One region of the Hyphomicrobium sp. 2TAF46 genome, then DNA from elsewhere that is predicted to be linked to it. Evidence: predicted binding sites of a transcription regulator. Region 1 holds the regulator's gene; each other region holds the start of a gene.

Region 1 (3,275 bases):
CCGTCCGGTTGCGGCAAGTCCACGCTGCTTCGCGTCCTGAACCGCATGTACGACCTCTACCCGAACCAGCGGGCCGAGGGCCAAGTGATGTTCGACGGCGAGAACGTCCTCGACATGAAGGATCTGAACCTCCTTCGCTCGCGCATCGGCATGGTCTTCCAGAAGCCGACGCCGTTCCCGATGACGATTTACGAAAACATCGCGTTCGGCATCCGCCTTTATGAGCGTCTCCCGAAATCGGAAATCGACGGCCGCGTCGAATCCGCTCTCGAGAAGGCCGCCCTCTGGAAGGAAGTCAAGGACAAGCTTCACAGCAGCGGCTTGAGCCTTTCCGGCGGACAGCAGCAGCGCCTGTGCATCGCACGCACCGTCGCAATCCGTCCTGAGGTCATCCTCTTCGACGAGCCGTGCTCGGCGCTCGACCCGATCTCGACCGCAAAGGTCGAAGAGTTGATCGACGAACTGAAGAACGAGTTCACGATCGCAATCGTCACTCACAACATGCAGCAGGCCGCCCGCGTTTCTCAGCGCACCGCGTTTATGTATCTCGGCGAACTTGTTGAATTTGGCGTCACCCAGAAGCTTTTCACAAACCCGTCGGACAAGCGGACCCAGGACTACATCACCGGCCGCTTCGGATAATGCGTGGCGTTGAGCCCAAATCGGATTTCAGGAATTGAGACCATGAACGAACATACCGTGAAATCGTATGAAGACGAGTTGAGACTTCTCGATCGCCGCATCGCGCAGATGGGCGGCTACGCTGAGAAGCTTCTCGTGCAGGCCATGGATGCGCTCGAGCGCCGCGATCCGAAACTCGCCGAAAAGGCCGTTTCGGACGACGTGATGGTCGATCAGCTCGAGCGTGAGCTGCAGGAACAGGTCATCGTGATGATCGCGCGCCGCCAACCGCTGGCCAACGATCTCCGTCACATCATGACCGTCATCAAGATCGCAGCCGATCTCGAGCGCATCGGCGACCTGGCGAAGAACATCGCCAAGCGCGCTCTCGCGATCGCCAACGAACCCTATCCGAAGCCGCTGATGACCGGCATGCGCCACATGACGGAAATGGTGCAGACCCAGCTCCGCGACGTCCTCGATGCGCTGACCGCGCTCGATGCCGAGAAGGCGATGCAGGTCTGGCGCGACGATCAGCAGGTCGACGCGATGTACAATTCGCTGTTCCGCGAACTGCTGACGTACATGATGGAAGATCCGCGCAACATTGGCATCTGCACGCACTTCCTGTTCGGCGCCAAGAACATCGAGCGCATCGGCGACCACACGACCAACATCGCCGAGAACGTCTACTACCTCGTTCACGGCGTACCCATCGCCGACGATCGGCCGAAGGGCGACAAGACGTCGTCGACGTTGATCACGCCGCGTTAATGACGAAGACCTTGTGAAGGAACACTGACGAAAAGCCATGCCAGCCAAGATCATCGTCGTCGAAGACGAAGCTCCACTCGCAGAACTTCTGAAATACAATCTTCAGTCCGAAGGCTATGACGTCGTGCAAGCCTCGGACGGAGAGGAAGCGGAGCTTCTTCTTTCGGAGCAAAGTTTCGATCTTGCGATACTCGACTGGATGATCCCAAAGATCTCCGGGATCGAGTTGTGCCGCCGTCTTCGCAATCGCACCGAGACGCAAAGCCTGCCCATCATTCTGTTGACCGCGCGCGGTGAAGAAACCGACCGCGTGCGGGGGCTGACGACCGGCGCCGACGATTACGTGACGAAGCCCTTCTCGGTTCAGGAGTTGATGGCAAGGATCAAGGCTCTGCTTCGGCGCGCGGCGCCCGAGCGGATGAGCGATATCCTCGTCTCCGGCGAGATCACCATGGATCGCGGCGCCCACAAGGTGACTCGCGGCCCGCGCGAAGTGCGTCTCGGCCCGACCGAATACCGGATGCTGGAAGTCTTCATGGAAAGCCCGCGCCGCGTTCTGTCGCGCAGCCAGCTGCTCGATCGCGTCTGGGGCCAGTCCTCCGAGGTCGACGAGCGGACAGTGGACGTTCACATCGGCCGCCTCAGAAAATCGCTGATCCGGGGCAACGAAAGCGATCCGATCCGCACGGTCCGCGGTGCCGGATACGTGTTCGACGGACGCGAGGCCGAAGCGCCGGCCCAGTAAGGGCCCGCGCCGGCATCGAACGGCTCAGCTCTGCCCGTTCAGACAGTCCGAAATACTGTGGGCGACGCCGCGCATCAGATCGAAGTAGAGGCCTGGCCCAGGGTTAAGCGTTTGCCCCTCGGCATCGATCGTTCCCGAACGCGCGTTCGTTCCTTCGGTGACTGCGTCCACGAGCTTCGGCTGGAAATTCGGCTCGACGAAAACACAAATGGCGCCGAGCGACGATAGCTTGTGACGAACCTCCGTCAGCCGCTTGGCGCTCGGCGGCACGTCAGGACTGACAGTGATCGAGCCCGCAGCCTTCTGCCCGAAGTGATCCTCAAAATACTGCGTCGCGTCGTGAAAGACGATGAACGGCTTTCCTTTTGAGTCCTTGAGCTCCGCCGTCAGTTGGCTATCGAGCGTGTCGAGATCGGCGATAAGCGCGGTCGTGTTGGCTTTGAACTTGTCGACATATTCCGGATAGCGCGCCTCGAGCGTTTTCGCGACGTCGGCGGCAATAGCCTTGGCGTTCTGCGGATCGAGCCAGATGTGCCCGTCCTTGCCATCTTCGTCGTGGTCGTCGTGATCACCCGCTGCGCCACTCGCTTCTTCATGCTCATGCTCGTGTTCATGCTTCTCGAAGGCGCCGCCCTGACGCTGATCGAGAAGCTTCACGCCGTCCGCACCCGCGAGCGTCAGCACCGTCACGTTCGCAGGCAACGACGCCACGATTTTCCGCGTGAATGGCTCGAGCTGGTCGGACACACGAACGAAGACTTCAGCATCGTGAATGGCCCGGGCCGTCGAAGGCTTCAGCGTGAACGTATGCGGCGAGGCCGAACCCTCGACCACGAGCTGCGGCACACCGACGCCGTCCATGATCCGGCTGACGAGGGAATGAATGGGCTTGATCGTAACAACGACCTTCGGCGTCTCCGCTGCAGCCGCCGCGGAGATTTTCGCCACCACGAGAAAAGCCCCGAAATATCCCGCTAGCCTGCCGATCATGCTCAATTCCCCCAAAATTTGAAGCGTATAATATAACAACCAATGGAGAACATTCGCAAGGGGATGCGCAAATCTCTTAGACCATGTAGCCGATAGAGCGTCGCAATCTCGCCGGTTCGATATGCGTCCGTTAGGGTCGACCGGC
Region 2 (3,275 bases), 280 kb from region 1:
CATTCTGCGCTTTTTCCGCTTCAGTGCCCAATACGGCAATGGCCAGATCGATCCCACGGGCCTCGCAGCTGCGGAAGAATTGAAGGATGGCATCATCCTTCTCTCCGCCGAACGTGTTCGTGCCGAAATGCTGAAACTTCTCGCCGCGCCGAACGCTCCGGAAGTTCTCGCAGTCATGTACAAAGCTGGCATCGTGCAACTCGCAATTCGCACGCTCATCGAGCCGGATCGTTTCGCGCGTCTCTCCGCGATTGAGACCGCCCTCGGCGAAACGCCCGATCCGATAACACGCCTCGCCGCGCTCGCAGTCATTCATCCCGGCGACGAAACCTTTCTCGCCGAACAGCTGAAGCTCTCGAACGCAGAGGCTTCTCGCATCGCAACCGTTTTCGCGAGCGAACCCGGCATCGATCCGGAGACGTCCGAAGCGGTGGGCCGTGCCGCCCTTTACAAACTCGGCCCGGAAAACTTCAAGCGCGCGGTTCTCCTTGCCTGGGCGCGCTCCGAAGCTCCGCCCAGTTCGCAAAACTGGCGCGCAAGGGCGCTGCTGCCGGATCGTTGGACCGCCCCCAAATTGCCCGTCTCGGGCAGTGACGTGATCGCGCTCGGCATCGCGCCGGGCCCCGCCATCGGTAACGTGCTTCAGGCTTTCGAAAATTGGTGGATAGGGAATAATTTCCCCTCTGATGCCGAACTGCAGCGCAACGTGCTCAAAGATCTGGCGGCGAAGTCACTTGCATAGCTATCCATCAAATTTCACTTCACCTCGGCTTTTGCTCAAGCTAAGTTCCCGCCCGTCGCCGGGTCAGCATTTTGTATTGCGTTGAGGAAAACCCTTGATGGACACCATCAGTCGCGAACGTGAGCGTTCGTTGAAGTTCGTCCAAGTTGTCTTCGCCGTACTCGCCCTTCTCAGCCTCATCTCAGCACTCGCCGTTTCGACTCGCGGAGTCGATCTCGGGTTGCCTGAATCATCGACATATCCGATCGCGCTGGCCTTTCTTCTCGTCGGCGCTGTCGACACGGCTCTGTTGTTCGCCTGGGAACGCATCTCCCAAAGAACAGAACTCTGAAATCGGGAATCGCCGCTGAGCGAGCGCGAAGTCCCCGTCCTACCGGCCCCGTTTTGGCGGCCGGTTCCGCACTGTGCGGATTAAGCCAAGGTGCAGCCGAAGCACGGTGTCTGGAATAAATTTCATCCGCGGGTCTTGGTAAATCCTGGGGAGCACCTATTTGCTGGCGAGCGCATTGAAGCTGCCGCAGGCTGTCGTCACACGCCTGTAACATGAATCCGGTCCTACGTTTTACATGAAAGCTAAGTCGCTTTGATGGGAAGCGTACTGACTGGGGGCCGACATTGAGCGCACCGAACCCGGAACACATCGAATACCGAGCAGTCTTCATTTCCGACATCCACTTAGGGATGCGCAATTCGCAAGCGACCGCTCTTCTCGACTTCCTGAAATGCGTTGAATGTCAGGAGCTCTACCTGGTCGGCGACATCGTCGATTTCTGGAAGGTGCGCCGCGGTCCTCACTGGCCGCAGAGCCATAACGATGTCCTGCAGAAATTGCTGCGCAAATCCCGCAAGGGCACGCGCGTAGTCTTCATCCCCGGCAATCACGACGACGGCTTGCGTGACTATACCGGTATGAATTTCGGCGGCGTCGAACTTCGCCGCGACGCCATTCACGAAGGTGCTAACGGCAAGCGCTATCTCGTTCTGCACGGCGACGAATTCGATGTCGTCGTCCGCTACGCCCGCTGGCTGGCGTTCCTCGGCGATCGTTCCTACGACGCGGCTCTCGCGCTCAACGTCCCGCTGAACTTCATGCGCCGCATGCTCGGCCTGGGCCACTGGTCGCTATCGGCGTTCCTGAAACACAAAGTGAAAAGCGCCGTCAACTACATCGGCGAATTCGAAGAGGCTCTTGCCGGAGAAGCGCGCCGCCGCGAGACGCATGGTCTCATCTGCGGCCACATCCATCACGCCAACGAACGCATGATCGACGGCATTCACTATCTGAATTGCGGCGATTGGGTCGAAAGCTGCACCGCCATCGGCGAGCGCTTCGACGGCCAATTCGAAATCATTCGTTGGAAAGAGCACATGGCCGTCCGCGGTTCGCAGGCGCCTTCAGGCCGTTGGTTCATCGAAGCGGCATAAGCGGCATCACGTCCGGCAGCGAAAAGCCCCGGCGAACGGAGATCTCCATTGAACGTCACCACAAAAGTTTTTGAGCCGGCGAGTACCGATCTATTGAGCGAAGCAGTTCATCAGAACAGCGCGCTGAGCTTTGCTGGCATTCTCGAACGCACCTTTACGTTTGCGTTCCGGTCGATGGTCTACCCGCAAATCTGGGAAGATCCGCGCGCCGATATGGAAGCGCTCGAACTCACCCCGCAAAGCCGCATGCTCACGATCGCCTCGGGCGGCTGCAACGTCATGAGCTATCTCACCGGCAACCCGGCGCGCATTTACGCGATCGATCTCAATGAAACGCACATCGCGTTGCTCAAGCTGAAACTCGCCGCCGCTCAGCACTTACCGAACCACGCGACCTTCTTTCGCTTTTTCGGCGCCGCCAACGATCGCCGTAATGTCGCCCTTTATAACGATCTCATCGCACAGCATCTCGACGCAGATACGCGGAGCTATTGGGAAGGCCGCGATCTGACGGGACGCCGCCGCATCACGCGATTCGCCCGCAACTTCTATCATTACGGGCTGCTCGGACGCTTCATCGCGACCGGACATCTCGCCGCCCGCGTCTTCGGCGCGAACCCGAAACGTATTCTCGACGCCCGCAACATCGAAGAGCAGCGCGAAATCTTCGCCCGCGAAATCGCGCCGGCATTCAATCATCCGGTCTTGCGCTGGATCACGTCCAACCGCGCCTCGCTCTTCGGCCTCGGAATTCCGCCGGTGCAATACGATGCGTTGTCGAACGGCAACACGCGGCCGATGGCGGATGTTCTGAAAGAACGCGCCGAGCGCTTGGCGACCGGCTTCGACCTCAAGGACAATTATTTCGCCTGGCAGGCCTTCGGCCGGCGCTACGCGGCACAAGGCGAAGGCCCCTGCCCGCCATATCTCGACAAAGCCAATTTCATGGCCGTCAAAGCCCGCGCCAGCCGGGTCGAAGTCGTCCACGACAACATGATCCGCTTTCTTTCGAACGAACCGGCAGACAGCCTCGACCGTTACGTGCTGCTCGACGCCCAGGACTGGATGGACGACGCCGCGCTGAATGCGCTCTGGCGCGAGATCACGC
Region 3 (3,275 bases), on a different contig from region 1:
TATTTGCGGCCGCTATAGGACCGGCGCTGTGCATAGTGGCGTCCGCCGCTACCGCTGTTGGCATAGTGACGGCGTGCCCCCGAACGGTACGCGTAGCCAGATCCAGTCTTGCGGTTTGAGTACTGACGGTGGACGGAGCGGCTACGCGATGCGTAGCGGGCCGAGTACTGCCGCTTGCTAGCGGAATGCTTATAGGAGCGCTCGTAACGGTCACCCTTGTGACCCTGATAGGTGCGCGCCTCTGCCGATGTCATTCCGGCCAACCAGGCCAAGCACATCGCCACTGCGATTAAACTCAATCGCATACTAACTCTCCTTCACTTGTCTTCACAAACGGGGCGCACGAAGCGTCGTAATTGGGCGAAAACAAGGGAGGATTCGACGCGCGGCATATCGTCTTATTTCGGCACAACTGCCGCGCGTGAGGAATTTGCGTTTATTTATTAAAAAGTTAAGGCAAATAAACCACTCGCCGAAAAGGTTAGCGCGCTACTTTTGGGCGAGTGAATTGTGAACTTTGCGTATGGAACACCGCGATATGTGATCAATTTCACACGTCATTATTGAGGTCTCCTGTGTCGTTTGGTGCGGCAACGCTCCGCATACAGAGGCCTTATTGGCGCTGAATTGGACAGGGGAACGCGATGGAACACCGAAGACTGGGCGCATCCGGATTAACTGTTCCGCTCTTGAGTTTCGGAGCCGCGACCTTCGGCGGTTCAGGCGAATTTTTCAGTGCCTGGGGCTCGACCGACGTCAAAGAAGCCCGGCGCATGGTCGATCTCTGCCTCGATGCGGGTGTCACGCTTTTCGATACGGCCGACGTCTACTCGAACGGAAATTCCGAGACGGTGCTCGGCGAAGCGCTAAAGGGACGCCGCGATAAAGCTCTCATTTCGACGAAAGCGACGTTCCGCTTTGGCGATGGGCCGAACGACGTCGGATCATCGCGCTTCCATCTTCTGAAAACCGTGGAGCAAGCGCTGAAACGTCTGCAGACGGATCACATTGATATCTTCCAGCTGCACGGCTTTGATGCACTGACGCCGCCGGAAGAGGTGCTCTCGACGCTCGATCAACTCGTTCGCGAAGGGAAGATTCGCTACACTGGCGTCTCGAACTTTTCGGGCTGGCACTTGATGAAGTCGCTCGCGGTTGCAGATCGTTACGGCTACCCGCGCTACGTCGCGAACCAAACCTATTATTCGCTCGTTGGCCGCGACTACGAGTGGGAACTCATGCCGCTTGGGCTCGATCAGGGAATCGGCGCGCTGGTTTGGAGTCCGCTCGGGTGGGGACGCCTCACCGGCAAATTGAGACGTGGACAGCCTTTGCCGGAAACAAGCCGCCTTCACAAGACGTCCGAACAGGGGCCGCCCGTTCCGAACGAACGCGTGTTCAAAGTCGTCGATGCCCTCGATGATATAGCGAAAGAAACGGGAAAGAGCGTGCCGCAGATCGCGCTCAACTGGCTCTTCCATCGCCCGACGGTTTCGAGCGTCATCATCGGCGCGCGGAACGAGCAGCAATTGAAGGACAATCTCGGTTCGATCGGCTGGAGCCTGACGCCCGAGCAAATCAAAAAGCTCGATGCCGCGAGCGAGACGGCGAAAGCTTATCCCTATTGGCACCAGAGGGGCTTCACCGAACGCAATCCATTGCCTGTTTAGGAGAGCACAAGAGGCTTTGAACGCTCGGGAATTTCGTTATGTCGAGATTTGTCACGAGGCTGTCATGTGGCTCGCGAAAAGATCGCGCGCAATTCCGAGGCGGATAATGCGGATCATAGAGCAATGATGGACGAGCACGAAAAAAGCGAGCGGGCAAATCCGGCGCGTATCGAGGCGGAGATCGCGGACAGCTTCGACGAAGAATTCGAAATGGAAATGGACGACGCGCGACTGGCGCGCCTGCTCGACGGCCATGACCGCGACGGCGAGGCGGGCCTTCTCGATCGCCAAGTCTATTTCAAGGAACTCTTCCGGTTACAGCGTGAGCTGATCAAGCTTCAGGACTGGGTCGTCAACACCAAGGCCAAGGTCGTCGTCATTTTCGAAGGCCGGGACGCAGCCGGCAAAGGCGGCGTGATCAAGCGGATCACGCAGCGTCTCAACCCGCGTGTCGTACGGGTCGTCGCGTTGCCGGCGCCAAGCGAGCGAGAACGTTCGCAGTGGTATTTCCAGCGTTATGTGCCGCATCTTCCGGCCGCCGGTGAAGTCGTGCTTTTCGATCGCTCCTGGTACAATCGTGCCGGCGTCGAACGCGTCATGGGCTTCTGCACGGAGAACGATCTCGAAGAATTCTTCCGCACGGTTCCGGAATTCGAGAAGATGCTCGTGCGCTCGGGCATTACGCTGATCAAATACTGGTTCTCGATTTCCGACGATGAGCAGCATCTGCGATTCCAAATGCGGATCCACGATCCGATCAAGCAGTGGAAGCTCTCACCGATGGATCTCGAGTCGCGGCGGCGTTGGGAGGATTACACCAAGGCCAAGGAAGCGATGCTCGAGCATACGCATATTCCCGAGGCGCGCTGGTGGGTCGTTCATGCCGACGACAAGAAGCGGGCGAGGCTCAATTGCATTCAGCACCTGCTGAGCCAAATTCCGTATCAAGATGTGCCGCGCGCACCCGTCGTGCTGCCGGAACGCGTGCATCATCCAGACTATAGCCGCGCGCCGGTTCCGGACGACCTTTACGTGCCAGCGATCTACTGATCGGCCGAGCAGAGCGACTTACGATCCTTGATCGGCTCCATGCGGAGCCGATCAGGGGGCGTGACGAGAAGCACGCACTCCGTAACGCCCGCTTGGCCGTTTAGCGAATACGGCGCGGGTTCATATAGAGGTCGGCTTCCTGACGCTGGATGTCCGGTTTGATGCGGCCATCGCGGATGTCGTGAGCGAGGCTCTTAACGTGGCGGCGGGCCTGACTGTTGAAAGAGACCATGCCGGTGAAGAGCTTCATCACTTGCAGCAAGCGCGACTCGGCGTGATCGCCGCGCACTTTGCACTTCCACCTGCCGCCGATCGTCAGAATAGCGCCGTCGATATGACCGACATGCTCACCGTGCTGATCGATCAGCGTGTAGTCGCCGCCGAGATTTATGAAGTCGCGACGGAACCGATAAAAGCGTGGCATGCCTTCGTCCATCAGGAAGAACGAAAAGTTTTCGGGCAGCAGCGGCCATTTGTGTGCCGAGCGCTCGATATAGACGAGATAGTCGTCTTCGCTCGTGTTGATCGAGAAAGTCGTAACGGGGAGGCCGTTGG

The links. The regulator PhoB, encoded in region 1, activates phosphate uptake and scavenging genes when phosphate is short. The targets are predictions, from matches to a motif close to TGTCATNNANCTGTCAT.
Region 2: the regulator PhoB is predicted to act here: its motif matches at 1,269-1,285, upstream of AB4Z24_RS05085 (UDP-2,3-diacylglucosamine diphosphatase).
Region 3: the regulator PhoB is predicted to act here: its motif matches at 1,720-1,736, upstream of ppk2 (polyphosphate kinase 2).

The regions. Positions count from the first base shown of each region.
Region 1 covers NZ_JBFRFO010000002.1:535,477-538,751, forward strand. The annotation lists gene pstB (phosphate ABC transporter ATP-binding protein PstB) at 1-642, shown strand, start outside; gene phoU (phosphate signaling complex protein PhoU) at 685-1,395, shown strand; gene phoB (phosphate regulon transcriptional regulator PhoB) at 1,433-2,140, shown strand; gene AB4Z24_RS06455 (zinc ABC transporter substrate-binding protein) at 2,165-3,130, opposite strand.
Region 2 covers NZ_JBFRFO010000002.1:253,711-256,985, forward strand. The annotation lists gene AB4Z24_RS05075 (CCA tRNA nucleotidyltransferase) at 1-742, shown strand, start outside; gene AB4Z24_RS05080 (hypothetical protein) at 840-1,073, shown strand; gene AB4Z24_RS05085 (UDP-2,3-diacylglucosamine diphosphatase) at 1,358-2,167, shown strand; gene AB4Z24_RS05090 (DUF3419 family protein) at 2,216-3,275, shown strand, end outside.
Region 3 covers NZ_JBFRFO010000005.1:164,510-167,784, reverse strand. The annotation lists gene AB4Z24_RS12210 (hypothetical protein) at 1-305, opposite strand, end outside; gene AB4Z24_RS12205 (aldo/keto reductase) at 645-1,670, shown strand; gene ppk2 (polyphosphate kinase 2) at 1,794-2,720, shown strand; gene AB4Z24_RS12195 (hypothetical protein) at 2,821-3,275, opposite strand, start outside.